2 regions of the Microbispora sp. KK1-11 genome follow, and region 1 is predicted to be linked to the other one. Evidence: predicted binding sites of a transcription regulator. Region 1 holds the regulator's gene; the other holds the start of a gene.
What was found. Region 1 encodes HrcA, which represses chaperone genes, less so after heat shock. Its sites were predicted from a motif close to TTGGCACTCTCNNNNNGAGAGTGCCAA; they were not measured.

Region 1 (8,195 bases):
AGCGACGACGACTGGCGGGCCTCCCTGGAGGCCGCGCTGGCCGCCGGGCCCGACCACGTCTCGGCGTACTCCCTGATCGTCGAGGACGGCACCCGGCTCGCCGCCCGGATCCGTCGCGGCGAGCTGCCGATGCCGGACGACGACGTGGCGGCCGACCGCTACCTGATCGCCGAGGAGCTGCTGACGGCCGCGGGCCTGAGCTGGTACGAGATCTCCAACTGGGCGGCGGGAGACGAGGCCCGCTGCCGCCACAACCTGCTGTACTGGACCGGCGGCGACTGGTGGGGGGCCGGACCGGGGGCGCACAGCCACGTCGGCGGCACCCGCTGGTGGAACGTCAAGCACCCCGCGGCCTACGCCGCCCGCCTGGCGGCCGGGACCTCGCCCGCGCACGCCCGTGAGGTGCTGTCGGCGGAGGACAGGGCCGTCGAGCGGGTCATGCTGGAGCTGCGCCTCGCCTCGGGCTTCCCGCTCGCCGACCTCGCCCCCCAGGCGCGTACGGCGTGCGCGCGGGCGCTGGCGGACGGGCTGCTGGAGGTGGAGGCGTTCAAGGCGGGCCTGGCCGTGCTCACGCTGCGCGGCAGGCTGCTCGCCGACGCCCTGGTGCTGGACCTGACCGCCTAAGCCGGAGCCGTCACGAAGTCGATCAGTTCTTCCACGCGGCCGAGCAGCTCGGGCTCCAGGTCGGCGAAGGTCGTGACCCGGCCCAGGATGTGCCGCCACGCCTCCTGGGGGTCCATCCGCCAGCCGAGGGCCGCGATCACGCCCTCCTTCCAGGGCACGCCGCGCGGCACGTCCGGCCAGGCGGGGATGCCGAGCGCCCGGGGCTTGACCGCCTGCCAGATGTCCACGAACGGATGCCCGACGACGAGCACGTCGTCGCCGGACACCCGGGCGGCGATCCGGCTCTCCTTCGAGCCGGGCACCAGGTGGTCCACGAGCACGCCGAGCCGCCTGCCCGGCTCGGGGCCGAACTCCTCGACGATGGCCGGGAGGTCGTCCACGCCCTCCAGGTATTCGACGACGACCCCCTCAACCCGCAGGTCGTGTCCCCAGATCTTCTCCACGAGCGAGGCGTCGTGGACGCCCTCGACGTAGATGCGGCTCTCCCTGGCGACCTGCGCGCGCAGGCCCTCGACCGCGATCGACCCCGAGGCGCTCCGCAGCGGCCCCTTCGGGCCGCCCTGGGGGCGCACCAGCGTCACCGGTTCGCCGTCGAGGAGGAATCCGGCGGGCGTCAGCGGGAACACCCGCCGCCGGCCGAACCGGTCCTCCAGCGTCACGGCCTCCTTGTCGCAGGCCACCACGGCGCCGCAGAAGCGGCCCTCGGCGTCCTCGACCACGAGATCGGGCTCGGCCGGGATCTCGGGGATCTGCCCCCGCCGTGGCCGCCGCCAGTCTCCGGAAAGCACGTCCCGCCCGTACATGCGGGGAACGCTAGCAAATCACGCCAGGCGACGGCGGGCCGCGGAGCGGCGCGCGAGCACGACGACGGTCACGATCAGCGCGGCCAGGAAGCCGACGGTGGGCAGCGCCAGCAGCGCGACGGCGCCCCCCACCAGCATGCCGGCCGCGCCGGTGAGCTGCTTGCCGACGCCGAACCGCACCCCGTCGCCCTCGCAGGCGAGCGGGTAGGTGCCCGCCTCGGGGACGCCGGCCTCGAACAGCAGCTCCCAGGTCGTGCCGTTCAGCGTGACGGTCTGGGAGACGGCCGGCCGGGTCAGCCGCACCCGCGGGTCGGCGCCGTCCCCGAGCTGACAGCGGACGTCGGTGGGCTGGTCGACGGCCGCGTAGATCGCCGGCTTGTCCGCGGGATCGAGGGCGACGTTCACCGACTGCCCGCCGGAGAAGATCGTGGTGGGTGCGGCGTCGCCGAGCGTGGAGAACAGGCCGCCGGCGAACCCGCCGACGCCCGCCACCAGCAGGACGACGAAGAGCGCCCAGGCAAGGAAGATCCACAGCAGCCGGGGCCGGATCGGCCGGGGGCCGGCGTACGGCGGGGGAAAGGGGTGCGGCATCCGCAGGGTAACGTCGGCCGGGGGCATGGGGCGGGGCACCCGCATGGTCACGTCGGCCGGCGAGGAGTTCTGGTTCTCGTGCATGGGTGAAGAGTCGACCATGCGGCTTGTGGTCGATTTGCAGCTCGCTTGTCCTGGTGCCCGCCGCGTTATCGCACCACGTGGGGTGGTAGCCGTACACTTGGCACTCGGGAACACAGAGTGCCAGAGTCGGTGTTTCCAGGCACAGGGAGGTGACGATTGCTCGACGACCGCAAGCTCGCCGTCCTGCGCGCCATCGTCGAGGACTACGTGTCCACCAACGAGCCGGTGGGATCCAAAGCCCTGGTGGACAGGCACAACCTCGGCGTCTCCCCGGCGACGATCCGCAACGACATGGCGGCGCTGGAGGAGCAGGGATACATCACCCAGCCGCACACCAGTGCCGGCAGGGTGCCGACCGACAAGGGATATCGCCTGTTCGTCGATCGGCTGTCGCAGATCAAGCCGCTGTCCGGCGCGGAGCGCAGGGCCATCGAGACCTTTCTCGCCGGGGCGGTGGACCTCGACGAGATCGTCATGCGTACGGTGCGGCTGCTCGCGCAGCTCACCCGGCAGGTGGCGGTGGTCCAGTACCCCTCGCTCACCAGGTCGTCGGTCCGTCACGTGGAGATCGTCCCGGTCGCGGAGCGCCGCGTCATGCTGGTGCTGATCACGAACACCGGGCGGGTCGAGCAGCGTGTGGTCGAGCTGCCGGAGGCCATCGCCGACGACCGGATCGCGAACCTGCGCGCCGTGCTCAACGCCTGCCTGGACGGCTGCGGCCTGTCCCAGGTGCCGGAGACCGTGGCCGACGTTCCCGAACGCCTGCCCCCGGAGGACAGGCCGGTGGCGGCCACGATCCTGTCCGTGCTGCTCGAGACGCTCGTCGAGCGGCACGAGGAGAAGATCGTTTTTGGTGGGACGGCCAACCTCGCCGCCGCCGACCTCAGCATCGGCCTGCGGGACGTGCTGGAGGCGCTGGAGGAGCAGGTCGTCCTCATCCGCCTGCTGGGAGAGACCGGCGGGCTGTCCGAACTGACCGTTCGCATCGGATCCGAGAACCCCTACAGCGGGCTGCGCGGCACCTCTATCGTGGCCGCGGGATACGGTTCGGGCGACAGAGAACTGGCCCGGCTCGGAGTGCTGGGCCCGACACGAATGGACTATCCGGTGACGATGGGTGCGGTGCGCGCGGTGGCGCGTTACGTCGGCCAGATCCTGGCGGGGTCATAAGTGTCCAACGACTACTACGCGACCCTTGGCGTACGGCGCGACGCCAGCCAGGAAGAGATCAAGAAGGCATACCGCCGTCTCGCCCGTGAGCTGCACCCGGACGTCAACCCGGATCCGGAGACCCAGGAGCGGTTCAAGGAGATCAACCAGGCGTACGAGGTGCTGTCCGACGCGGGCAAGCGCCGCATGTACGACATGGGCGCCGACCCGTTCGGCGGCGCCGCGGCCGGGGCCGGGGCCGGCGGCTTCGGCGCGGGCTTCCCGTTCAGCGACATCATGGACGCCTTCTTCGGCTCGGCGGGCGCCGCGCGGGGGCCCCGCTCCCGCGCCCGCCGGGGCCGCAACGCCACCATCAGGGTGGAGCTCGACCTGTCGGAGGCGGCCTTCGGCACGACCCGCGAGATCGTGGTCGACACGGCCGTGGTCTGCGAGGTCTGCCAGGGCTCCGGGGCGGCGTCCGGCACCCACCCCGACACCTGCGACATGTGCCACGGGCGCGGCGAGGTCTCGCAGGTGACCCGTTCGTTCCTCGGCCAGGTCATGACCTCCCGTCCCTGCCCCCAGTGCGGCGGGTACGGCAGCGTCATCCGGCACCCCTGCATGGAGTGCTCGGGCGAGGGACGGGTCAGGACTCGGCGCACGATCAAGGTCAGGATCCCGGCCGGCGTCGAGGACGGCACGCACATCCAGCTCGCCGGCGAGGGCGAGGTCGGCCCCGGCGGCGGGCCTCCCGGCGACCTGTTCCTGGAGATCGTCGAGCGGCCGCACCAGATCTTCGAGCGGCGCGGCGACGACCTGCACTGCACGGTCCACATCCCGATGACCGCCGCCGCGCTCGGCACCTCGATCACGATCGAGACCCTCGACGGACCCGAGGAGATCGACGTGCGGCCCGGCACCCAGGCCGGCCAGGTCATCCCCCTGTACGGCAAGGGCGTCCAGCGGCTCAACGAGACCGGCAGGGGCGACCTGCTGATCCACGTGAACGTCGAGACGCCGACCAAGCTCGACCCGCAGCAGGAGGAACTGCTGCGCGAGCTGTCGAAACTGCGCGGGGAGGAGCGGCCGCCGGGCAAGTTCTCCCCGGGTCAGCAGGGCTTCTTCTCCCGCCTGCGGGACGCCTTCAACGGCCGCTGAGCTGATCGCATGAGTGTTCCCGTGTTCCTGTCGGACGCGGCCGGCCAGGCGGCGGACACGATCGTCCTCGACGGGCCGGAGGGGCGGCACGCCGCCGCCGTACGCCGCCTGCGGCCGGGGGAGCGGATCGACCTGACCGACGGCGCGGGACGGGTGGCCGAGTGCACGGTCACGGCGGCCGGCAAGGACTCGCTGACCGCCGAGGTGCTGCGCCGGTTCGAGGTCCCGCCGCCCCGGCCGCGGCTGGTGGTCGTCCAGGGCCTGCCCAAGGGCGACCGGGGCGAGCTCGCGGTCGAGATGATGACCGAGGCGGGGGTCGACGTGATCGTCCCCTGGGCCGCCTCCCGTTGCGTGACCCAGTGGAAGGGCGACCGGGCCGCCAAGGCCCTCGCCCGCTGGCGCGGCACGGCCCGCGAGGCGGCCAAGCAGGCCAGGCGCTTCCACCTGCCCGAGGTGACCGAGCTGGCCACGACCGCGGCCGTCGGCTCGCTCGTCTCGGCGGCGGCGCTCGCGGTCGTCCTGCACGAGGAGGCCGCCGAGCCGCTGAGCCGCCTGCCCCTGCCGGAGGAGCCGGGCGACATCGTGATGATCGTCGGCCCGGAGGGCGGCGTCACCGACGAGGAGATCGCCACATTGCGCGCCGCGGGAGCCACACCGGCCCTGCTGGGGCCGACGGTGCTGCGCACCTCGACGGCGGGTGTGGCCGCGGCGGCCGTCCTGCTGTCCCGCTGCGGCCGCTGGTGAGAGCCGGGTCGCGTCCCCAGCCGAGGAAGCTGACCCCGGGGAACGGGCGCCCCTGCGCGCGGTTGGCGGGGTACGGGCCGGGCCGGGTCAGGGAGCGGGCGTCTCGGCCGTCGGGCTGGGCGTGGCCGTCTCCGTGGGCGCCGTGGTCGTCGGGGTGACCGCGGGCGCGGACGTCGCGGGCGGAGCCGTCGAAGGACGGCGCGAGGCCGAGGGCGTCACCGCGGGCGGCTGCGTCACCGACGTCGGCGAGCACGTCGGCGGCAGGGCCGCGTCGGGCTCGACCACCCCGGGCTGGGGGGTGGGCGTGACGCAGGGATCGGACGGCGACGGCGACGGCCTGGTGGTCGCGCCCACCTTGTGGGTCGGGGACGGGGCGGGCCGTCCGCGGGACGGGCTCGGGGTGACGGGCACGATCACGACCGGTCGTGAGGGCGCCAGGTTGGGCGGCCGGGTCACCGACGAGGTGTCCGTCTGGTCCTCGCGCTCGTCGCCGGCGTTCGAGATGCCCGTGGTCTGCGCCACCTGGTCGCGCAGGCCGGGGACGACCATCACGACCGTGCCCGCGACGAGCACGGCCCCCGCGGCGGCCGCTCCGATGCGCCACCACAGCATGTTCCGCAGACCACGCAGACCGCGCTGGTCGATCCGTCCGCGGATGATTTCGAGTCCTTCGGGAGACGGCACGACCGAGTCCGCCTCCGCGCGCAGGGCACGGCGGAGCAACTCGCCGTACTCGTCGTCGGGCGGGAAGGTCATGAGAACTGCTCCAGTGCCATGCGTAGTGCGGCCATGCCGCGGGCCGTGTGACTCTTCACCGCGCCCTTGCTGATCCCCATCGCGTGTGCGATCTCGGCCTCCGACAGGTCGCCGTAGTATCGCAGCACCAGCGCCTCGCGCTGGCGGGTGGGTAAGCCGCGGAGCGCCTCGATGACGGCAGAACGCTCGAGTTCACCGATAGCGCCGTTCTCCGCGCTCGGCGCGTCCGGCAGCCCCTTGGGCGCGTACTTCTCGACGACCGCGCGGTGCCGCAGCACGGAACGCGATCGGTTCACGACCGATTGGCGAAGGTAGGCCAGTGCCTTGTCGGTGTCTCTCAGCCTGCGCCAGGCGCCATGAAGGGCGACGAACGCGTCCTGAACGACCTCTTCCGCGCTGGCCACGTCACGCACCAGCAGCACGGCGAGACGCACCAGTGACCGATAGTGAGCGCTGTAGAGCGCCGTCACGGCCATGTCGGCATCCCACCCGACGGGCACCGTCCCCAACGACCTGTCGGCCACGAGGGTCTCGGTGGTCACATCAATAGGACGCTCGTCATCCCCGGGGGGTTTACGTTCTTCCGAATCATTAGGGGGCATGGCCCAGCGGTGTCCTCGCCCGACACTAGGGGGGTTTTCTGGTGCAGTCTCGCACACTCACACTAGCCGGGGGGATCATTGCAGTCATCAACTACCGCCAACGGCTAGGCTTTCGCGCGTGAGCGACTGCCTCTTCTGCAAGATCGTGGCCAAGGAGGTCCCGGCGGACATCGTCCTGGAGGCCGGGCGGACGCTGGCCTTCCGCGACATCAATCCGCAGGCCCCCACCCACGTTCTCGTCGTGCCCAAGGCCCACCACGAGAACGCCGCCGTGCTGGCGGCGGCCGACGACGGCCTCGCCGACGACCTGCTCAAGGCCTGCCACGCGGTGGCCGTGCAGGAGGGTGTGGCCGAGACCGGTTACCGGATCGTGTTCAACACCGGAGCGGGGGCCGGGCAGACGGTTCTCCACGTCCACGCGCACGTCCTCGGCGGCCGAGGCCTCACCTGGCCCCCCGGCTGAGCGACTAAAGTGGGGAGGGAACTAGGGAGGCGATCAGGGCCGCAAGGGCCGCCCATGTCCGAGTCACAGCACATCCACAAGACCCAGGCCAAGGTAGTCATCCCCGAGGGGCAGCCGATGGTCAGCCTCCTCGGGTCGGGTGACGAGCTGCTGCGGGTCATCGAAGGCGCCTTCAGCGCCGACATACACGTGCGGGGCAACGAGATCACGATCACCGGCAGTCCCGAGGAGAGCGGCGTCGTCGTCCGCCTCTTCGAGGAGCTGGTGGAGCTGGTCGGCTCGGGTGCCGAGCTGTCCCCAGACGCGGTCGAGCGCAGCATCCACATGCTGCGGCAGGCCACCGACCGTCCGGCCGAGGTCCTGTCCCTGGACATCCTGTCCACCCGGGGACGCACCATCCGCCCGAAGACGGTCAACCAGAAGCGGTACGTCGACGCGATCGACAGGCACACCATCGTCTTCGGCATCGGCCCCGCCGGCACCGGCAAGACGTACCTGGCGATGGCGAAGGCCGTGAAGGCCCTGCAGAACAAGCGGGTCAACCGGATCATCCTCACCCGCCCCGCCGTCGAGGCGGGGGAGCGGCTCGGCTTCCTGCCCGGCACGCTCTACGAGAAGATCGACCCGTACCTGCGGCCGCTGTACGACGCGCTGCACGACATGCTCGACCCCGAATCGATCCCCCGCCTGATGTCGGCCGGGACGATCGAGGTCGCGCCGCTCGCCTACATGCGCGGCCGGACGCTCAACGACGCCTTCATCATCCTGGACGAGGCGCAGAACACCTCGCCCGAGCAGATGAAGATGTTCCTGACCAGGCTCGGGTTCAACTCGAAGATCGTGGTCACCGGCGACGTGACCCAGATCGACCTGCCCGGCGGGCAGGACAGCGGCCTGAAGGTCGTCCAGCACATCCTCGAGGGCATCGAGGACATCCATTTCAGCAGGCTGACCAGCGCCGACGTGGTGCGGCACAAGCTGGTGAGCGACATCGTCGACGCCTACGGCCGTTACGACGCCGCGATGGCGTCGGAGCCGCGCGCGATCAACAAGCGGCCGCGGAACAACCGGCGATGAGCGCGACCATGACGGGTGAGGAGACCCCGTGAGCATCGAGGTGGCCAACGAGTCCGGCGTCGAGGTCGACGAGTCGGCGCTGGTCGAGCTGGCCGGGCACGTCCTCGGCCGGATGGGGATCAACCCGCTGGCCGAGCTGTCGAT
Region 2 (21,408 bases), on a different contig from region 1:
ATGAAGCTGCTGGAACGGCAGCAGAAGCTCGCGCAGGAGGCGCAGGAGCTCCGAGCGGCCAACCTCCTGCAGGAGGCGCAGCTGAGCGCGCAGGTCGCCGCGCTGCGCAAACGCTCCACCACGCTGGTCCGGTCGCTGACCAAGGCGCTGATCAAGCTCGGCGTGAAGCTCGGCAATGGAAGGGCGGGCGGCTGCGACCCGACCAGGATCGGCCAGGCGGAGGAGTACCCGAACGGCCTGTTGCCCAAGAACATCCTGTGCCCCTTGCCGCAGGCCGGAGAGGAACTGCGGGCGGACGCGGCGATCGCCTTCGCCGATCTCAACATCGCCTACAAGAAGCGCTTCGGCGCCTCGATGTGCATCTCCGACAGCTATCGCAACCTGGGTGAGCAGCAGTCCATCTACTACCGGCGGCCCGGTTTCGCGGCCACTCCGGGCAAGAGCAACCACGGTCTGGGGCTCGCCGTCGACCTGTGCGGCGGAGTGCAGAACTTCCGGTCTGTGCAGTTCAACTGGCTGGAGGCCAACAGCAAGCGGTATGGCTGGATCCACCCCGACTGGTCGTATCACAGCCCCTTCGAGCCCTGGCACTGGGAGTACGACCCCAAGCTCGGCGCGCAGCTCTGACGGGTGCGCCCCTCGAATGAGGGGAACGGGTCGCGTCAGTCGGCGTCGAGGTGGACGGCCTGACCGATGTAGTCGCGCAGCGCGGCCTCGTTCATCCCGTCCAGTGCCTTGATCTTGACGTGGCGGGTCTTCTTGCCGACTCCCTCCAGGAGGCCGTGGGGGTCGGACATCTCCGCGCCCCGCTCGAAGGCGAAGGTGAGATGGGTCTTGCTCTGGCTGATGACGGCGAGGATCTTCTTGCCGCGCCAGGCGGGCGAGCCGTACGTGAGACATTCGACGGCCTGGGGGGCCTCTTCGGCCACAAGGGCGCGCAGAGCCGCCACGATCTCGCGGTACTTCGGGTCGAGCTTCGTCTCGACGTAGATGTCGATCTCGCTGCTGGTCATGGTCGTGATCCCCTCGCTGTCCGTTCTCCTGGGGGCGGGCTGTGCGTGTTCTGAGCGCCACACTATAATCAAGATTATTGACAGTCAATGATCGTGACTAAATTGCGGGAAGGCGGTGGATCGTGACGGTTCCCGACCTCGGTGTGCTGGCCGGTCAGTTGATGCGTGCTCTCCAGGAGGAGCTGTTCGAGACCCTCGCCGAGCAGGGGCACCCCGATGTGAGTCCGCGGCACGGAACGGTTCTGGCGTTCCTCGATCCCAAGGGTGTGCGCGCGACGGACCTCGCGGCCCGGTCGGGCCAGCACAAGCAGATCATCGGCACGATCCTCGACGAGCTCGTCAGGCTCGGCTACGTCACCCGTGAACCCGATCCCGCCGACCGCCGGGCCAAGCTCATCGTCCCCACCGAGCACGGCATCGACGAGATCGCCAAGGCGCGCGCCATCCTCGCCGCCATCGAGGAGCGGCACGAACGAACCCTCGGCGCCGAGCGCTACGCCGGGTTCAAGGAGATGCTCCAGCAGGTCACGCGTGACCAGCGGGCCTGGCGGCAGGCCGGGGCGATCATCGCCTGATCGGCGCTCTCGCCGCCGGACCAGGCCGATCAGTGAGGGTGAATGGTCACCGAGAGCCTGCCCTGTGCCTGCGCCTGGGCGAGCTGGGCCGCCTGCCCGGGGGTTGTGGCCAGCACGAGCAGCGCGCCGCCGTCCGTACGGCCGGGGGGCCGGGCGATCACCCGCACCTCCTGGGCGATGGTCCGGGCCTGGAAAGGGCCGTCCTCGAAGGCCGCCAGGATGTCGATCACGTCTCCCGGCGACAGCAGGCGGGCGGCGTCGGGGTCGGCGATCCTGACCGGCGTCGCGACCATCCCCGGCTCCGCGGACGAAGCCCCCGCTTGCGCGGACGAAGCCCCCGCTTGCGCGGTCGAAGTCCCTGCCGCCGGACCGGCGCCGGCCGAACCGTCGGGCGCCTGCCCGTCGGAGCCCGCCCCACTCGGCTCGTGCCAGCCGGACGGCTGCCCGCCGGCGCGTCCCCCCTCGGACGCTTGCCCGGTCAGGGTCTGGCGGAACAGGCCCGGGCCGAGCAGCCGTGCGTCGGTGAGGAGTTCGCCTCGGCGCAACGGACCGGCGAGCACGCGACCCGAGACCGGGGCGCCGGGCGCGTACGCCCCGGCGGGCACCGTGTCGGGCGGAAGCCGTACGACCACCACGTCGGAGGCGGTCAGCCGCCCGCCGGTGAGGTCGCGGGCGGCGGCGAGGACCTCCACCCCGTCAGGGGTACGGACGGCCAGCAGCACGCAGGCCACCGCCAGACCGGCGAGGACGGCGGCGATCGGACGGCGACGGCGTGCCGTCAGCCGCCGCAGATCACGCATGGCCATCTCGTGTCAGGGGAGCTCGATCGGCAGCTTGATCCCGTCGAGGGCGTTGCCGCAGGGGCAGGGGCGCTCCTCGGGAAGGGCCTCGACGACCTGTGCGACCAGAGTGCGCATCCGCTCCACGTTGGCGGCGAAGAAGGCCAGGACCTCTTCGTGGGTGACCCCCTCACCGGCCTCCACGCCGGCGTCGTGGTCGGTCACGAGGGCGAGCGTCGTGTAGCAGAGGGCGAGCTCGCGGGCGAGCACGGCCTCGGGGTGCCCGGTCATGCCGATGATCGACCAGCCCGCCCCCGCGAACCACTTCGACTCGGCCCGGGTGGAGAAGCGGGGCCCCTCGACCACGACCAGAGTGCCACCGTCGACCGTGTCCCAGCCCGTCTCGCGCGCCGTGGCCACGGCGGCCGCCCGGCCGGAGGGGCAGTAGGGGTCGGAGAACGACACGTGAACGGCCCCGCCCGTGTCGTAGTAGGTCTGCTCACGGCTCTGTGTGCGGTCCACGAGCTGGTCGGGGATCACGAGGGCGCCCGGCCCGATCTCCGGGCGCAGGGACCCGACCGCGCTGGGCGCGAGCACCTGGCGGACGCCGAGGGACCGCAGGGCCCACATGTTCGCCCGATAGGGGATGCGGTGGGGAGGAAAGGTGTGGCCGCGGCCGTGCCGTGGGACGAACGCGACGGTCCGCTCGCCGATGCGGCCCACGGTGATCGAGTCACTCGGCGGGCCGTACGGCGTCGTCACGTCGATCTCTTCGGCGTCCTCCAGCAGGGAGTAGAACCCCGAACCGCCGATGACCCCGATGTCTGCGCGATTGACCATGGGCCGACACTAGCGAACGGCGCCGCACACCCGCCGCGTCCCGCCGGCCCCTGTGGATAACCTCAGGCGGCGGCGGTGGAGCCGGACGACGACGTGCTCGACGACGTGCTCGACGAGGAGGTGCTCGACGAGCTCGTGGAGGTCGCGGGCTCCTTCTTGCCCGAGTCGCCGGACGACTTCGAGGACGACGTCGTCGTGGTGGACGTGGTCGTCGACGAGCTCGACGAACGGCTGTCGGTCCGGTAGAAGCCCGAGCCCTTGAACACGATGCCAACGGCGGAGAAGACCTTGCGCAGCTTGCCCTGGCAGGCCGGGCACTCCGTGAGCGGGTCGTCAGAGAACTTCTGGACGGCCTCCAGCTGCTCACCGCAAGCGGTACAGGCGTACTGGTAGGTAGGCACTCGCTCCTCCTGAGACTGGCACTCGACCGGGTCGATTGCTAATGGTAAGCAGTCAACAAGCCCAAACGCCACTCCAGCCCGGTTTATTGCCCCGCGTCGTCCCATTCGCTCACCCAGCGATCCGCCCGCGAAACCGCCGGACAACCTCGGGCGACGGCGGTCAGCCGCCGCGTTCGCCGTACCAGCCGGCGAGCTTGCCGCGGCGGCTGACGGCGCGCAGGCGGCGTTCGACCGTCTCCCGCTGGGCGGCCGTGGTGACCACGAGAAGCTGGTCGCCCGCCAGTAGCCGGGTCGTCTGCGTGGGCACGAACGACTGCCCCTTCCGCACGACGAGCGTGACCATGGCGTTCGCGGGCAGCCGGAGCTCGAAGATCTCCACGCCGTGCATGAGCGAGCCGCGCGGGATGCGGACCTGCAGCAGGTCGGCGTTCAGCTCCTCCAGCGGCGCGGCCTCGACGTCGAGGTCGCGGGCCTCGCCCTCCGCCGCCAGGCCGAGCAGTCGCGCGAGGTACGGCAGGGTGGGCCCCTGCACGAACGTGAACACGATGACGATGATGAACACGTCGTTGAACAGGCTCTTCGCCCCGGGCAGACCGGCGGCCCAGGGGATCGTGGCCAGCACGACGGGCACCGCGCCGCGCAGCCCTGCCCACGACAGGAACACCTGCTCGCGCCACGACAGAGAGCCGAGCCGTAGGAGCCGAACCACCACCGCGGACACCAGCACCGACGCCGGGCGGGCGAGCAGGACGAGCAGCAGGCCCGACACCAGGGCCGGGACGAAAACGACGGGCAGTTCGCGCGGATCGGCCAGCATGCCGAGCATCACGAACAGCCCGATCTGGGCGAGCCAGGCGGCGCCCTCGGCGAAGCCGCGCGTGGCGGCGCGGTGGGGGAGACGGGCGTTGCCCAGGATCAGCGTCGTCAGGTACACCGCGAGGAACCCGCTGCCGTGCAGCAGCGTGGCCCCGCTGTAGGTGACGAGCGCCAGCGCCAGGACCGCGATCGGGTAGAGGCCGGAGGCGGGCAGCGCGACCCGGCGCAGCGCGTACACCCCCGCGGGGCCCACGGCGAGGCCGACGGCCGCGCCGATGACCAGTTCGACGGCGGTGTCCAGCAGGACGTGCGAGAGGGTCAGCGACGAGCCCGCGCTCAGCATCATCACGAGGATGACGGTCGGAGCGTCGTTGAAGCCCGACTCGGCCTCGAGGATCCCGGCGAGCCGGGGCGGCAGCGGCAGCCGTCTCAGCACGGAGAACACGGCCGCCGCGTCGGTCGACGCCAGGAACGCGCCGAGCAGCAACGCCATCCGCCACTCCATGCCGAGGAGGGCGGCGACGGTCGCCGCGAGCACGACGACGCTGACCGCGATCCCGACCGTGGCGAGCACGAGCGCGGTCGGCACGGCGTCGCGTACGTGGGTCCAGTTGGTGGTGAGACCGCCCTCGGCGAGGATCACGGCGAGGGCGACCATGCCGAGCTGCTGGGCCGTCTGGGCGTTGTCGAAGTTGATGCCGACGATGCCGCCCTCGCCGAGCAGCAGGCCGAGGCCGAGGTAAATGAGCAGCGTGGGAAGGCCGGTGCGGTGCGCGATCCGTACGGACGCGATGGCCGCGATGACGACGACGGCGGACAGGAGCAGCCAGACGTTCAGACCCACCCGCTCCCTTCGCCGTCTCTTAGGCCAATGTTGTCATATCTGTACCAATCGGGTGATTCCGCTCGGGAGGGCGGCGAAGCGTACACGCTGGTCGTGGGGCTCCGCGGGAACCCCTTCGAGCAGCTCGCCCTCGTGCAGGAGCGCCACCGTTGGCACGTTCGGCCCGACGCGGGCGAGCGCCCGGTCGTAGAAGCCGCCGCCGCGGCCGAGCCGTACGCCGGTGACCCGGTCCACGGCCAGGGCCGGCGCGATGACCAGGGCGGCGGTGCGGATCGCGTCGACGCCGCGCCGGACGTCCACCGGTTCCATGATCCCGTTCGGGCCGGGGGCCAGCGAGTCGGGGCCGTCGTACACCGCCCAGTCGAGGTCGCCGTCCGCGCGCTGCACCGGCAGCATCACCGTGGCGCCGTGCTTCCACAGGGCCAGGATCAGCCCCTGTGTGGACGGCTCGGCGCCGGTCGACCAGTAGCAGGCCACCAGCCCCGCCATCTGCACCCACGGCTGGTCGAGGAGTAACTCCCTGATCGCCGCCGACGACTCGCGCAGCGTCCTGGGATCGAGTTCCGACCGGCCGCGCAGGATACGCCGACGCAGGTTCATCTTGTCCAAAGACTGCTCCGTTAGTGTCTACTCATGGCTGACTTCGATCCCGTGACCAAAGCCGTCGTGCCCGCCGCGGGTCTCGGCACCCGCTTCCTTCCCGCGACGAAGGCGACCCCCAAGGAGATGCTGCCCATCGTCGACAAGCCGGCCATCCAGTACGTGGTGGAGGAGGCCGTCTCCGCCGGGCTGCTCGACGTCCTCATGGTGACCGGCCGCAACAAGCGCTCGATCGAGGACCACTTCGACGTAGCGTACGAGTTGGAGGACGCTCTTCGCGCCAAGGGCGACGAGGAGCGGCTCAACCAGGTGAAGGAGCCTGTCGACCTCGCCACCATGCACTACGTGCGGCAGGGTGAGCCGAAGGGCCTCGGCCACGCCGTCCTGTGCGCCAAGCAGCACGTCGGCCACGAGCCGTTCGCCTGCCTGCTCGGCGACGACATCATCGACCCCCGCGACCCGCTGCTCAAGCGCATGATCGAGGTGCGCGCGACCTACGGCGGCAGCGTCGTCGCGCTGATGGAGGTGCCGCGCGAGCACGTCTCCCTGTACGGCGCCGCCGCCATCGAGCCGACCGACGAGGACGACGTCGTCCGCGTCACCGACCTCGTGGAGAAGCCCCCGGCCGACGAGGCGCCCTCGAACTGGGCCATCATCGGCCGGTATGTGATCGACCCCGCCGTGTTCGAGGTGCTGGAGCGCACCCCGCCCGGACGCGGCGGCGAGATCCAGCTCACCGACGCCCTGCGTACCCTGGCCTCGACGGGCCCGGAGGAGGGCGGTCCTGTGCACGGCGTGCTGTTCCGCGGCCGTCGCTACGACACCGGCAACAAGCTGGAATATCTGCAGACCGTGGTGCAGTTCGCCGCGAACAGGGACGACCTCGCCCCCGAGTTCCTGCCCTGGTTGCGGGAGTTCCTGGACAAGTCCGGACAGTGAGCCGATGAAACCCGTCGACCGCCATCTCGCCGACATCCTCGCGGCGGTGCGCCCGCTCGCACCGCTCGAGGTCGAGATAGAGGCCGCCCTCGGCGCCGTGCTGGCCGAGGACGTCGCCTCGCCCGTCCCGCTCCCGCCGTTCGACAACTCGGCGATGGACGGCTACGCCGTACGGGCCGAGGACGTGGCCGCCGTGCCCGTCACGCTGCCCGTGATCGGGGACGTGGCGGCGGGGGACGGCGGGCTGAACGCCCTCGGCCCCGGCCTGGTCACCCGGATCATGACCGGGGCGCCGATGCCCGCCGGCGCCGACGCCGTCGTTCCGGTGGAGTGGACCGACGGCGGCACCGCCCGCGTACGGATCGACAGGCCGGCGCCGCCCGGCAACGCGATCCGGCGGGCGGGCGAGGACGTGCGGGCGGGCGACGTGGTGCTCCGCGAGGGCGCCAGGATCGGGCCCGCCCAGATCGGCATCCTCGCCGGGGTCGGCCGGCGCCGGGTGCTGGTGCGGCCCAGGCCGAGGGTGGTCGTGCTGTCCACGGGTGCCGAGCTCGCCGAGCCCGGCACCCCGCTGGGCGCGGGCCGCATCTGGGAGTCCAACAGCTTCATGCTCGCCGCGGCCGTACGCGAGGCCGGAGCGGAGGGGTTCCGGGCCGGTTCGGTGACCGACGACCCCAAGGAGTTCATGGACACGCTCGACGCCCAGCTCCTGCGGGCCGACGCCGTGATCACCAGTGGCGGCGTCTCGATGGGGGCGTACGAGCCGGTCAAGGAGGCTCTGTCCCCGCTGGGCACGGTGACCTTCGAGAAGGTCGCCATGCAGCCGGGCATGCCGCAGGGCTTCGGCGTCGTGGGGCCCGACCGCGTGCCGATCTTCACGCTGCCGGGCAACCCGGTCTCGTCGTTCGTGTCGTTCGTGCTCTTCGTCAAGCCCGCCCTGCGGGCGATGCAGGGTCTCCCCGCCGGTCCGCCCCCGACCGTACGGGCCACCGTGACCGCCCCGCTGCGGTCTCCCGAGGGGAAGCGGTCATACCTGCGGGCCGTGCTGAGCAGAGACACCGGGGAGACGGGGGAGACCGTGGCGCCGGTGACCCGGCAGGGCTCGCACCAGCTCGCGGCGCTGGCCGGGGCGAACGCGCTGATCGTGGTGCCGGAGGACGTGACCTCGCTGCCCGAGGGCGCCGAGGTGGAGGTGATACCGCTATGAAGCTGACTCACGTGGACGAGTCGGGCGCCGCACGGATGGTGGACGTCTCCGAGAAGGACGTCAGCGCGCGCACCTCCGTCGCGACGGGCCGGGTGCTGCTGTCGCCGGAGGCGGTGGCCGTGCTCCGCGCGGGAGACGTGCCCAAGGGCGACGCGCTCGGCGTGGCGCGGATCGCCGGGATCATGGGCGCCAAGCGCACCCCCGACCTCGTGCCGCTGTGCCACCCGATCGCCCTGACCGGCGTGAAGGTCGACCTGGCCGTCGTGGACGAGGGGGTGGAGATCACGGCCCGGGTCCGTACGGCCGACAGGACCGGCGTCGAGATGGAGGCGCTCACGGCCGTCACCGTCGCGGCGCTCGCGCTGGTGGACATGGTCAAGGCGGTGGACCCGGCGGCGGTGATCACCGATGTCCGGGTCGAGGAGAAGACGGGTGGCAAGACGGGCCACTGGACCCGGTCAGGACAGGAGTGAGGGCGTGCGCGCGCTGGTGGTGACGGTGTCCAACAGGGCGTCCGCGGGCGTCTACGAGGACCGCTCCGGCCCGCTGCTGGCCTCCCTCCTCAAGGAGGCGGGCTGCGACCAGGTGGACGGGCCCCGCGTGGTCCCCGACGGGGACGCCGTCGAGGCCGCGCTGCGCGAGGGCGTCGCCGAGGGCTACGACGTGATCGTCACCACCGGCGGCACCGGGGTGACGCCGCTCGACCTCACTCCGGAGATGACCAGCCGGGTGCTGGACCGGGAGATCCCCGGCATCGCCGAGGCCATACGCCAGGTCAACCGGGAGAAGGTGCCGACGTCGATCCTTTCCCGGGGGCTCGCCGGGCAGGCCGGCAGGACGCTGGTGGTCAACCTGCCCGGGTCCTCCGGCGGCGTACGGGACGGCATGGCCGTGCTGACCCCGATCCTGGGCCACGTGGTCGACCAGATCCACGGCGGCGACCATGCCCGCTGAGGGGCCCGCCGAGACGGGCGCGCGTCCCGCGTGGCGCGTTGACCGTGTTCCGGTGGATGATTGACGAATGGATCGACTTCGCGGCTGGCCGGCGTCCATGGCCGAGGGGCCCGTCGGGCTGCGGCCGCTGCGCCTGCGTGACGTGCGGGACTGGCGCGACACCCGCCTGCGCAACGCCGAATGGCTCCGTCCCTGGGAGCCGAGCAACCCCGAGACCCCGCTGTTCCGCACCGGTCTCGGGCCGTACGTCTCGATGGTCGGCACGCTGCGCCGCGAGGCCCGGCAGGGGATGGCCATGCCCTGGGTCGTCACGTACGAGGGACGCTTCGCCGGGCAGCTCACCGTGGGGGCGATCGTGTGGGGGTCGGCCCGCTCCGCGCAGGTGGGCTACTGGGTCGACGGCGCGCTCGCCGGGCGGGGCATCATCCCGACCGCGCTCGCCATGGCGGTGGACCACTGCTTCTTCACGACCGGTTTACACCGTCTTGAGGCCAACATCCGGCCGGAGAACCACGCCAGCCGCAGGGTCGTGGAGAAGCTCGGGTTCCGCGAGGAGGGCATCCGCCGTCGCCAACTGCACATCGACGGCGCCTGGCGCGACCACATCTGCTACGCGCTGACCGTCGAGGACGTGCCGCGCGGACTGCTCGTCCAGTGGCGCCGCACCATGAACTCGGCCGCCCGCCGCAGCGAGTCCAGCCCCGGGTAGGAGACGGCGCCCGGCCGGCTGCAATCGAAGGGCAAACCGATCACTAGCGGGTGCTGTGATGCTCCGTGGCGGGTAACCGAGACCGCGTCACGGGAGGCAGCCACATGAGGAAGCGGACTCCGTCCATCGCACCCCGGCCGCCGCTGGCCCACCGATAGCAGATCCTCGCGACGAGCGACGGGCGTGGCGTGTGGGAACCACGCGCTCGCACGGGATCGAATTACATGAAGACCTTTGACGATCTCGCGACACACCGGACTGAATGCTCGTCATTCAGTGACACACAGTCCTACGGTGCGTGACGTGAACACCTCTCCGCCGACACAGGGCCACGGACGTGTTCACCATGCCCTTCGCCGGAAGGCGTGGGGGTGGGCGCATGGGTAGCGCCCTGCTCTACCTCGCCATCGTCGTCATGTGGCTCAGTGTTCTGCTGCCCATGTGGCTGCGCCGGGACCGGCACACCGACGACGAGCTGTTCGAGGAGCAGGCGGAGGCGGCCACGCTGTCCGAGGCGCTCGCCGCCGACGACTCCTCGGAGGCCGGGGCTTCGGACGACGCCTCCGGCGACTCCGACGGCACCGGTGACGCGGACGGCGGCGACGCCGACACGGTCGTCACCCCGCCGGCCGTGTCCGCCGACTCCGCCGCGTCTTCCTCTGCGGCGCCGGGCGCCGAGGCCGTCACCCCGGACCAGATCGCGGCGGAGCGGCACGCGCGGGCCCGCCGTGTCGCCGCCCACCGCCGCGCCCGGATCCTCGCCCGGCGCCGGCGGCGGCTCCTGTGGAGCATCCTGCTCGTGCTGGCCTCCGTGGTCACCGCGGCCGTCCGCGTGATGCCCTGGTGGGCCGTCGCGCCTTCCGGTCTGCTCCTCGTCGGCTACCTCGGCGTGCTGCGCGTGGCCGTACGCGCGGACAGGGAGCAGCGGGAGAAGGCCGCCCGGGCGCGGGCCGAGCACCTGCGCCGCCAGCGGGAACGCCGCCGCGCCCTGGCCGCGGCGGCCCGCGAGGCGGAGATCATCAAGTTCGAGGCGCGCAAGCGCGTCCAGGTCTTCGACCAGTACGCCGACGGCCGCCGCGCGGCCGGAGACTGATTCGGTGGCGCGAGCACCCCGCAGAGTTTGCTAATCTAGTCGAGGTCGTTGGGGCTATAGCGCAGTCCGGTAGCGCACTTCGTTCGCATCGAAGGGGTCTGGGGTTCAAATCCCCATAGCTCCACCACGACGAAGGCCCGTCAGGTGATCCACCTGACGGGCCTTTTCGCTGCTCAGGCCCGTGCCGCTACGTCCCGGACCGTTCGCCGCCGAGGCCGCTCGGTACGGCTACCGCCTTGAGTCGGCGAAAGCCCGCATGCTCAGCCCTGAGGAAGCCGAGCAGCTCCAGCCAAGAGCGGCTGGGTGTGGACCTGCCGCCGAGTTACCGACAGTTTCTCCTGTTCGCCAACGGGTGGGGCAGCGACGATGACTGCTGCCTGCTGCGTGTCGAAGAAGTCGGCCGGCTCCGTGATGTCGATCCCCTTTTGGGACCTGGCAACGGACGAACTCGGCGTCTACCGGGTTCGCTAGTGCTGGACAGCGCCCGCGCGGTCTCCTCCCGGGACCCCAGCGACGGTGTCATCAGGCATTCCGCCGAAGCACCGGCTTGCCGAGGCCGCTTCAGGCGTCAAGCCGGACCCTGACATCGCAAGAGGTGTCAACCTCAGCATTGACGGTGATGAAAACGTCAAGCACGATGTTGACATGAGCGATCTCATCGAGCTGTACACACTCATCGAACGGGTCGACCGCAACGAGACCGACCCGCTCACCAAGATCACCAAAGCGGAAGAACTCAGCGCCGAACTGGACCGCCTCGGTGACCGACTTGTCGGCTACTTCATCGAACAGGCGCGCGCCGCCGGCCACTCCTGGTCAGACATCGGGGCACACCTGGGCATGAGCCGGCAAGCCGCCCAGCAGCGGTACACGCCACGCCAGTCCGCACTGACCATGGACGACGTTCTGCACGGCGGCGCTTTCAAGGGCCTCGTACCGCGGGCGCGCACCGCGGTAACCGACGCCGTCGAGCACGCCCGGCGGCTGGACCATCCCGCGGTACGGCCGACAGACCTGCTCCTCGGCGTGCTCGGAGACCCCCACGCACTCGCCGTACAAATGATCACCCGCCTCGGTGCCGATCCAGACACGATCCGTTCCGGACTACGGCAGACCGGCGACGGCGCACCGGTCGTCATCCCGGTCGAACCGGCGACCCGCACTGCCCTGGGCAAGGCACTGAGCGAGGCCGTCGGGCTGGGGCACAACTACATCGGAACCGAGCACCTGCTCCTCGGCATTCTGAACGACCCGAACAGTGAAGCAAGCCAGGCGCTCGCCACAGCAGGCGTCACGCTCGACGCCGCCCGCGAAGCACTGCGGCGGATCGTCGAGGAGATCGTGCGCAACCGCACTGAGTAGACCACTTCCCACCGCCCCGAACCGCGTCCGGATCTGCAGCGTTTCGGGCGTCGACACGCACTGCTTCGTCACTGAACGTAAGTGGCGAAGGAGGCCATCGCTCGGGGACGTTCCGCCGCCCGCCGGTACGGCTACCGCTGTGCAAAGGCCCCTGAAGGTGAGTGGGAAGCCTGGTTTCTCTCGACGTGGTGGCCGGATGCCGGCCGTTACAGGTCCTTTTGCGACCCGATGGACGCCGAGGAGGGCAGGGCCCGCGGTTGGCGGCTGTCTCCCGTGGAGTCACGTGGAGGAGACGTGGAAGAACCCTTGGCGTTCCACAGGAGATGCGGGCAGGGCCTTGACGCCCTGTCGAGATTGCGAGGTCGCCTCTTTCCCGGCCCTTTCCGCCCCATGTGGTCCACTGGCCGGAGAGGACAGGATGAACCTGCAGGGCCGCTTCTCCATCACCAGCCGCATCACCCTGTTCACCGGGGTGGTGGCCACCCTGCTGTGCGCGCTGCTGGCCCTGCTCCTCATGACGGCCGTGCACCACTACGCCAGCGACACCGTCACCAGGGAGGTCGCGGCGGCGGGCGGCCGCGTGGCCGTCCAGATGGAGCGGGGACAGCTGGCCTATCCCCTTGCCGGGCGCGAGTTCCGCCAGCTTCAGGTGGTCGACCCGTCCGGCCGTGTGGTCGCTTCGACCCCCGATGTGCGGGGCATGCCCAGGATGGCGCGCTTCACCCCGAAGGACAGCAGGAACAGCGCGACCTGCGTCGTGTGCGGCGGCGTCTTCCCGCCTGCCGACTGCGACATCGTCGTGGCGCAGTGGGCGCACCGCGCGGGCGAGAGGTGGATGGTCTACAGCGCTTCCCCTACGGTGCCCCCGTGGGTCGACCCCCGCTTGGCCGGGCTGGTGGGAGTGGGCGCGGCGGCGCTGGCCGCGGCCATCACCTACCTCGGCTACCGGAACGTACGGGCGTCGCTCAAGCCGGTGAACGCCATCCGGGCGGAGCTCGACGAGATCAACGGGGACTGCCCGGGTCGCCGTGTGCCGGTGCCGGCCACGGACGACGAGATCCAGGGGATGGCCGAGAGCGTGAACCACACGCTCAGCCGGTTGGACACCGCGCTGCGGCAGGTGCAGAGCGCGCTGCGGCAACAGCGTGAGTTCGTCTCCAACGCCTCCCACGACCTGCGCACTCCGATAGCCGCCATGCGCGCGGAGGTGGAGGACGGGCTTCTCGCGCCGGAGGAGACCAGCGTGCCCGAGCTGGGTTCGGTCCTCCTGCCCAGCCTTGAGCGGCTGCAGGCGATCGTGCACGACCTGCTCACCCTCGAACGACTCGACCACGGCATGCGCGGCGAGCAACACCGGCTCGATCTGGCCGAGGTCGTGGCCGCCGAGCTGCGCAACCGCCGTCATCCGGCCAAGCGAGTCGAATCCGCTCTCCAGCCCGGGGCGCTCGTGCTCGGCGACAGGGTGGGTCTGGCCCGCCTGCTGACCAACCTCCTCGACAACGCCGAACGGCACGCCTCCTCGACGGTCACCGTGTCCGTACGGCACGAGCCCGGCGGTGACTGCGGCGATCGGCGCTTTCCGCAGGGTGCGGCGGTGCTGGAAGTCGTCGACGACGGGCCGGGCATCGAACGGGACAAGCGCGAGATGGTGTTCGACCGGTTCACCCGGTTGGACTCGGCCCGCAGCAGGGACGCCGGAGGCGCGGGGCTGGGGCTGCCCATCGCCAGGCAGATCGCGCAGACCCACGGAGGCAGCCTGACGATCGAGGACAGCCCCGTCGGCGCGCGCTTCGTCCTGTGCCTGCCGTCCGTTCCTGCCGAGGTGACGACGGCACCGGCCGACGACACCCTGTCTTCCTGAACCCGCCTGGCCGGAGGTGTCGCGGAAACACATTGACGGAGTGAGTGCTCACTCCATATTGTTGTCCGCATGACAGACTCCACTTCCCGCCGGCGGGCGCCGGCGATGAGCCCCGAGCAGCGCAGGGCGATGATCGTCGCCGCGGCGCTTCCGCTGGTCGCCGAGCACGGCGCGGCAGTCACCACAGGTCAGATCGCCCGGGCCGCCGGCATCGGTGAGGGCACCGTCTTCCGGGCCTTCGGCGACAAGGACGAACTGCTCGACGCGTGCATGGCCGAGGCGATGAACCACGATCACGTGCTGCGCGAGCTGGCCTCGATCTCCCTCGACGAACCGCTCGCCGAACGGCTGACGCAGGCGGCCGAGGCGCTGCGCGCCCACCTGGGACGCATGGGGACCGTGATCGGAGCCCTGCACGCCACCGGTCACCGCCGCGGGCGAAGCTCCGGTGACCGGCGTGCCCCCGGCGACGGGCATGCCCCGGGGGGCAGGGAGGCCTCGATGAAGGCGACCCATGAGGCGATCGTCGAGCTGATCGAACCCGACAGGGCGGTGCTGCGCCTGGAGCCCGAGAAGATCGCCTCGGTCCTGCTGGGGATGCTCTTCACCCGCTCCCAGGACCCGTCATCGGAGGAGCTCGTCGACGTCCTCCTGCACGGCACCCTCAAGAATCCGGAGAGCGCGGAATGACCGTCACGCTGAACCACACCATCGTCCCCGCCGTCGACAACCGCGAGGGGGCCCGGTTCTTCGCCTCGATCATGGGCCTGGCGGAGTTGCCGCCCGCCGGCCGGAACGGCCACTTCGCGCCCGTACGGGTGAACGAGACGCTGACTCTCGACTTCATGACCGTGGAGAACCCCGTCGGCGTGCATCTGGCGTTCGACGTGGATCCGGCCACGTTCGACGGGATCCTGGCCCGCCTGCGGGAGGCCGGGGTGCCCTACGGCAGCGATCCGGCCCATCCCGACAACGGCCGCATCGATCATCCGCTGTGCCCGCGCGGGCTGTTCTTCGTCGACGCGGCGCGCAACCTCTACGAGGTCATGTCTCCCGCGTGACGGTCCGCCTCCCGCAGACCGAAGATCCTCGCGGCGTTGTCGTGACAGACGGCGCGCAGCCACCCGTCCCCGAGGTCCAGGCCGGCCAGGGCCGACAGCGCCTCCGCGTACGGGTAGGGGATGTTGGGGAAGTCGGTGCCGAGCAGGACACGGTCCTGAAGGTCCAGCAGCAGCGGGACGGCCTCCCGGGGGAAGGGCGCGGTCTCCTCGGTGAAGCCGGTGAAGGCCATCGTCGTGTCCAGGCAGACCGCCGGATGACGCAGGGCCAGGGCGAGGAACTCGGCGTACTCGGGGGTGCCCATGTGGGCGATCACGAGCGGCAGCCGGGGATGCCGGGCGAGCAGGGCCGCGATCGGCTCCGGCCCGGTGTGCGGGCCGGGGGCCGGGCCTGATCCGCAGTGCGTCACCACCGGGATGCCGTGGTCCTCCAGCAGCCCCCAGACCTCGTCGAGCAGCGGGTCGTTCGGGTCGTACCCGCCGACCTGGAGGTGGGCCTTGAACACCCGGGCGCCCGCCTCGACCGCCCGCGCGACGTACCGCGCCGCGCCGGGCTCGGGAAAGAACGTCGCCGTGTGCAGGCAGCCGGGCACCCGGGCGGCGAAGCCGGCCGCCCAGTCGTTCAGCCACTCCGCCATGCCGGGCTTGTGGGGGTAGAGCATGGAGGTGAACGCCCGCACGCCGAAGGCCCTGAGCCGTTCGACGCGGTCGTCCTCCGGCAGCCGGTAGGTGATCGGCCAGGTCCGGCCGACGAGCGGCCCGGCGGAGTCGAAGTACGCCCACACCTTGGTCAGGACGCGTTCCGGCATGAAATGGGTGTGGACGTCGATCAGACCGGGCAGGCCCAGCCTCCGCCAGAACGCGTTCACGTGTCGAATGTCGTCGTCCGCGGCAAGTGTCTCGTCCGGCATGACCTCAGACGCTACCCGCCTCCCGCTGCCCGGTAGCGCTCGGCCAGCGCACGCAGGTGGGCGCGCAGTTCGGGCGGGTCGAGCACGGTGAAGGGCACGTCGAGCGAGGTGAGGAAGGACGTCAGGTTGTGGAGCGAGTCGCCGCCGGTCTCCAGCACGCAGACGTCCGCGCCGTCGGCGCGCAGCAGGCCGGCCGCGGCGGTGAGCCTCGCGCCCATCACCTCGACGGGCGCGTGCAGCCGTACGACGGCCGGGTGTCTCCAGGCGGCCGAGCCCGCCCCGCGTACGACGTGGGCGGCGGCGTCGCCCTCGGGTGGTTCGCGCGGGGTGAAGCGGGGGCCGTTCGGGGCGCGGAGCCGCACGCGGTCGGCGCGGAAGGTCCGCCAGTCGCGCCGGTCGACGTCCCAGGCCAGCAGATACCAGCGCCGCCCGGTGAACACGAGCCGGTGCGGCTCGGCCGTGCGGCGCCCCTCGTCGCCCCGGTGGTCGAGATAGTCGAAGCGCAGGGTCTCGCGGTCGCGGACGGCCGCGGCGATCGACGTCAGCGTCTCGGGATCCACGGTGGGGCCGTGGCCAGGCACCGCGACCGTGGCGGCGCGAACGGCCTCGATCCGGTGACGCAGCCGGGACGGCAGCATGCGCTGGAGCTTGGTGAGCGCGCGCAGCGAGGTCTCCTCGATGCCGGTCACGGTGCTGCCCGCGGCGGCCTGCAGGCTGACGACCACCGCGACGACCTCCTCGTCGTCCAGCAGCAGCGGGGGCAGGGCGGACCCCGCGCCCAGCCGATAACCGCCGGCCGTGCCGGTGGTCGAGTGGATCTCGTAGCCCATGATGCGCAGCCGCTCGACGTCGTTGCGCACAGTCCTGGTGGTCACCGCGAGCCGGTCCGCCAGCTCGGCCCCGGACCAGCCGGGCCGCGCCTGGAGCAGCGCCAGCAACCGCAGCAGCCGTACGGAGGTTTCCAGCATGGCCACAGTCTCCCGCGCATTGCGGAACCGTACGTTCCTCAAGGCCTTCTAGCGTTCGTTTCCAACGAAGGGAGCACGAATGCTGCGCGGAATGACGACCGTGAGTTTCTGGGCGGACGACGTCGAGCAGGCGAAGAGGTGGTACGCGGAGTTGCTCGGTGCGGAAGCGTACTTCGAGCGCCGGGGACCGGACGGGCGTCTCGCCTACGCCGAGTTCCGCCTCGGTGATCACCAGCACGAACTGGGGCTGATCGACCGCCGCTACGCGCCGCACGACGCGGGCGGGCCGGGCGGGGCCGTCGTCTACTGGCACGTCGACGACGTGACGGCGAGCCTGGTCAGGCTGCTGTCGATGGGCGCGAAGCAGCACGAGGCGCCGACGGAGCGCGGCCCGGGGTTCGTGACCGCCTCGGTCGTCGACCCCTTCGGCAACATCCTGGGGATCATGTACAACGCCCACTACCTGGAGATGCTCGAAGGCCGGGGATGAACTCCGGGGGGGCCTGCGGGGTTCAGCCGAGGCCGGCGTACTGGCGGGGGCGCAGGGCCTGGGCGCGCAGCGCGGCGAGCGCGGCGCGCCGCCCGGCGTCCGTGAGCCGCCACTCCACGGCGCCCGCCGCCTCCGGCTTGTGGGCCGCGGACTCCAGCCCGAGGGCGTCGAGGCGGTGCCTGAGCCGGGCGAGCGGGCCGGTGAGGTCGGCGCCGCCGACCCGGCCGCCGTCCGTGGCGCGCCAGCCCTCACCGTTGACCACCTCGGCGACCCGGTCGCGCAGGTCGCCGTCCCGCACCACGTCGCGGTCCACCAGGATCATGAGCGCCGACTCGCGGATGGAGACCTCGAAGTCGTGCTCGCCGGGGGCGGGGACGAGCAGCGTGGGCGTGGCCGCCTCCCACATCGCGGCGCGGTCGTCCAGCAGGTTCCTGCCCGTGGTGGTGAGCACCAGCCTCCGGCCGCTGCGCCGCAGCGCCCCGAGATTGTGTACGGCGATCTGCCGCAGCTCGGTGAGAGCGGGCACGTCGGCCTCGCCGCGCACGGCCCCCGACCTGGTGCGATTGCCCCAGCCGAACCGGTCGGCCGCCTCGGCGGCCACGGCACGCCCGACGTTGAGCCGCTCGGTCAGGCGGACCCCGGTGCGGGCCAGGCCGAGCAGCCAGCGCAACGGTTCCAGGTGCGGCTCGTCCGGAGCCGCGATGGGGGCGTGCAGCCGCACCTCGAAGGGCTGGGCGAGCTCGCGGCGGGCGGTGCCGCGTCCGAGCACCCAGCGGTTCAGCCGCTCGCCGTGGACCCGGTGCAGCCAGCAGTCGCCGCCCAGCTCGGCGCGGGGCGCGGTGAGCCAGCGGCGGGTCAGCTCCTCACGGTCCACCGGGTCGCCGGTCACGATGGCCAGCTCCAGGGCGGCCGCGCACGCGACGTGCGCCCCGAGCTCCTCCGGGCCCATGATCGAGCTCCACGACAGCTCGGCGACGTCCGGGGGCAGCACCCCGGTGGCCTCGAGCTCACGGTGGTAGGCCGCGGCCCCGGCCTCCTCGCCCTCCCTGGCGTACGTCAGCAGGATCCGGGCGGTGGCCGCAGAGTCGCACAGGGCGGCGTAACGCTCCATGCCCGCGAGCCTGAGCAGCCGGCCGAGGGCCCTGGCGATGGTCGCCTGGTCGCCCGGCACCTTGATCGGCAGCGTGTACCAGAGGAACTCGCACACATCGAACTGGCTGATGGTCTCCAGCGCCTCGCCGCCGGCGAGCCACTCGACCGCGACGCGGGCGGACTCGGCGATGTCCGGCTCGGAGCGCTCCAGTTGGGCGAGGAGCGCGGCGACGTCAGGTGCGGGCATGACCCGCAGTCTGCCGTATCGACCCCATCGTTGACGACGACCCGGCATCACTCGCGACCACCCCCCCTCTGGGTGCACCCTAGGGCGCGACGTACGCGCCCAACGATACGGGGGTGTCAGATCCACGAGTCGAACAGCATCCTCGCGTGCCAGGAGTCGTACGGGATGGACTCGGCGGCGATCACGGGATAGAGCCACCAGAAGTTGACCAGAGCCAGGAGCACGAACGCGCCGACCACGGCCGTGCCGGCCACGCGCCGGTTGGGCCTGGCCGGATTCATCCTGCCGATGATCAGCCCGGCGGCCAGCACGAGTGACAGGATCATGAACGGCACCATCGGCATCGCGTAGAACATGAACATCGTGCGGTTGTCCGCGATGGCGAAGTAGAACCACGGCAGCCATCCGGCGGCGTAGCCGAGCAGCACCCCGCCCGCCCGCCAGTCGCGGGTCGCGACATACCAGGCGATCATGCCGATCAGCGCGAGCAGACCGGCGTACCAGATGACCGGTGTCCCGGTGCCGAGGACCGCCCAGGAGCAGGAGGCGGCGCCGCAGTTCTTCGGCGACTCGTAGAAGAAGGCGACCGGGCGCAGCAGCATCGGCCACTGCCACGGCTCGGACTGGTACGGGTGGCTCGACTCCAGGCCGGTGTGGAAGGTGAGCACCTGCTTCTGGTAGTCGAACCACGAGCGGAGCGAGTCGATGACGAAGTAGACCGGGCCGCTCGAGGTGGCCTGGTCCCAGTTGCGGCCATATCCCTTGTCGGTGACGAACCACCCTGTGAACGACACGATGTAGGTGACGATCGGGACGGCCGCCATCCACGCCGCGGCGAGCGGCAGGTCGCGGCGGACGACCACGCCGTACGGCCGGGGCGTCCCGACGGCCCGCCGGGCGCCCGCGTCCCACAGCAGCGTCATGATCGCGAAAGCGGCGATGTAGAAGCCGCCGGTCCACTTGGTGGCCATGGCCAGGCCGAGGCACAGCCCGGCGGCCAGGCGCCAGGGCCGCAGGCCCAGTCGCGGCCCGTCCGCGGGCGAGCCCGCCTCGTGCCACTCCGCGAGCCGGCCGCGGGACCAGTCCCGGTCGGCCACGAGGCAGGCGAAGCCGGCGAGCACCCAGAACATCAGGAAGATGTCCAGCAGCGCCGTACGGGACAGCACGAAGTGGAGGGCGTCGAGGGACAGCAGCAGGCCGGCCGCGCAGCCGAGCAGCGTCGAGCGGGTCATCCTGCGAGCCGTGCGGGCGAGGATCAGGATGGACAGCGTGCCGAGCAGCGCGGCGGTGAAGCGCCAGCCGAACGGGTTCGCTCCGAAGAGCATCTCGCCGACGCCGATCAGCCACTTGCCGACCGGCGGGTGCACCACGTAGGAGGCGCACTCGCTCACCGAGCCGCACTGCTTGAAGATGTGCTCGTTGCCGGCGAGAAGGAGCTTGTCCGCGCCGTCCACGAACTGCCGCTCGACGCCGTACTTGACGGTGGCGAAGGCGTCCTTGGCGTAGTAGGTCTCGTCGAAGACGACCGAGTGCGGTGTGCCCAGCCGGTAGAACCGGAGGAACCCGCCGAAGAGGGCGACCAGGATGGGGCCGAGCCAGCCCCACATGGCGCTGCCGGGCATGGGCGGCACGAGCCGGTCGCGCAGGGAAACCGCGGGAGCGTTGTCCTGTGGTCCCTCTTCCGGCTGCTCGAACGCCTTGTGAGAATAGTCGGTCACGGCCACGCCGACAGATTACTGGTGAGTCCCCGCCAAGGACACGGGTCGCGCGCGGATTGGGCCATCCGGCCGTTCGTCGATGAATGTTTCACGCCCGCCATAGGGTGGACGCGTGCTCGTTCTCGCCGCAGCCCCGATCGGCCAGCCCAAAGACGCGTCCCCACGGCTGCGCGAGGTGCTCGCCGCGGCCGACGTGATCGCCGCGGAGGACACCCGCCGGCTGCGGCGGCTCGCGGCCGACCTGGAGATCGCCATCGGGGGCCGCGTGGTGTCCTACTACGACGCCAACGAGAGCGCGCGGGCCGCGGAGTTGCTGGAGGCGCTGCGCGAGGGCCGGACCGTCGTCGTGATCACCGACGCGGGGATGCCGGGCGTCTCCGACCCCGGGTATCGGCTCACCCGCCTCGCGGTCGAGGCCGGCCTGCCCGTGACGGCGCTGCCCGGCCCGTCGGCGGTGACGACCGCCCTCGCCGTCTCCGGCCTGCCGAGCGACCGGTTCTGCTTCGAGGGGTTCCCGCCGCGAAAGCCGGGGGAGCGGGCCAGGCGGCTGGCGGCGCTGGCGGCCGAGGAGCGCACGATGGTGTTCTTCGAGGCGCCGCACCGCCTGCACGCGACTTTGGAGGCGATGGCGGAGGCCTTCGGCGCGCAGCGGCCCGCCGCCGTCTGCCGGGAGCTCACCAAGACCTACGAGGAGGTGCGCCGCGGCGGCCTCGGCGAGCTGGCCGAATGGGCCGCGGGCGAGGTCAGGGGCGAGATCACGCTGGTGGTGGCGGGACGGACCGCCGAGGAGGCCGCGCCGGGCATCGAGGAGCTGGTCGAGGAGGTGGCCAGGCGCGAGGGCGCGGGCGTGCCGCGCAAGCAGGCCATCGTCGAGGTGGCCAAGTCGGCCGGCGTCCCCAAGCGCGACCTCTACAACGCCGTCCACGGCGTC

Region 2: FLW16_RS39525 (FmdB family zinc ribbon protein) is a predicted target of HrcA. The motif match lies at 3,624-3,650, and genes of this name have one in related genera.

Annotation. Positions count from the first base shown of each region.
Region 1 is NZ_VIRJ01000003.1:324,755-332,949, forward strand. It holds gene hemW (radical SAM family heme chaperone HemW) at 1-624, shown strand, start outside; gene FLW16_RS07030 (DUF3097 domain-containing protein) at 621-1,427, opposite strand; gene FLW16_RS07035 (hypothetical protein) at 1,446-2,102, opposite strand; gene hrcA (heat-inducible transcriptional repressor HrcA) at 2,259-3,272, shown strand; gene dnaJ (molecular chaperone DnaJ) at 3,273-4,409, shown strand; gene FLW16_RS07050 (16S rRNA (uracil(1498)-N(3))-methyltransferase) at 4,419-5,153, shown strand; gene FLW16_RS07055 (hypothetical protein) at 5,241-5,909, opposite strand; gene FLW16_RS07060 (SigE family RNA polymerase sigma factor) at 5,906-6,385, opposite strand; gene FLW16_RS07065 (histidine triad nucleotide-binding protein) at 6,630-6,974, shown strand; gene FLW16_RS07070 (PhoH family protein) at 7,029-8,051, shown strand; gene ybeY (rRNA maturation RNase YbeY) at 8,080-8,195, shown strand, end outside.
Region 2 is NZ_VIRJ01000045.1:28,006-49,413, forward strand. It holds gene FLW16_RS39500 (M15 family metallopeptidase) at 1-627, shown strand, start outside; gene FLW16_RS39505 (DUF1801 domain-containing protein) at 663-1,013, opposite strand; gene FLW16_RS39510 (MarR family winged helix-turn-helix transcriptional regulator) at 1,136-1,588, shown strand; gene FLW16_RS39515 (SAF domain-containing protein) at 1,618-2,388, opposite strand; gene FLW16_RS39520 (S-methyl-5'-thioadenosine phosphorylase) at 2,401-3,207, opposite strand; gene FLW16_RS39525 (FmdB family zinc ribbon protein) at 3,270-3,608, opposite strand; gene FLW16_RS39530 (potassium/proton antiporter) at 3,769-5,268, opposite strand; gene FLW16_RS39535 (5-formyltetrahydrofolate cyclo-ligase) at 5,302-5,868, opposite strand; gene galU (UTP--glucose-1-phosphate uridylyltransferase GalU) at 5,902-6,807, shown strand; gene glp (gephyrin-like molybdotransferase Glp) at 6,812-8,014, shown strand; gene moaC (cyclic pyranopterin monophosphate synthase MoaC) at 8,011-8,487, shown strand; gene FLW16_RS39555 (molybdenum cofactor biosynthesis protein B) at 8,492-8,968, shown strand; gene FLW16_RS39560 (GNAT family N-acetyltransferase) at 9,036-9,677, shown strand; gene FLW16_RS39565 (hypothetical protein) at 10,057-10,770, shown strand; tRNA gene FLW16_RS39570 (tRNA-Ala) at 10,821-10,897, shown strand; gene FLW16_RS39575 (Clp protease N-terminal domain-containing protein) at 11,287-12,132, shown strand; gene FLW16_RS39580 (cell wall metabolism sensor histidine kinase WalK) at 12,551-13,993, shown strand; gene FLW16_RS39585 (TetR/AcrR family transcriptional regulator) at 14,063-14,683, shown strand; gene FLW16_RS39590 (VOC family protein) at 14,680-15,054, shown strand; gene FLW16_RS39595 (amidohydrolase family protein) at 15,030-15,962, opposite strand; gene FLW16_RS39600 (YafY family protein) at 15,974-16,930, opposite strand; gene FLW16_RS39605 (VOC family protein) at 17,010-17,420, shown strand; gene FLW16_RS39610 (hypothetical protein) at 17,443-18,759, opposite strand; gene FLW16_RS39615 (dolichyl-phosphate-mannose--protein mannosyltransferase) at 18,876-20,381, opposite strand; gene rsmI (16S rRNA (cytidine(1402)-2'-O)-methyltransferase) at 20,590-21,408, shown strand, end outside.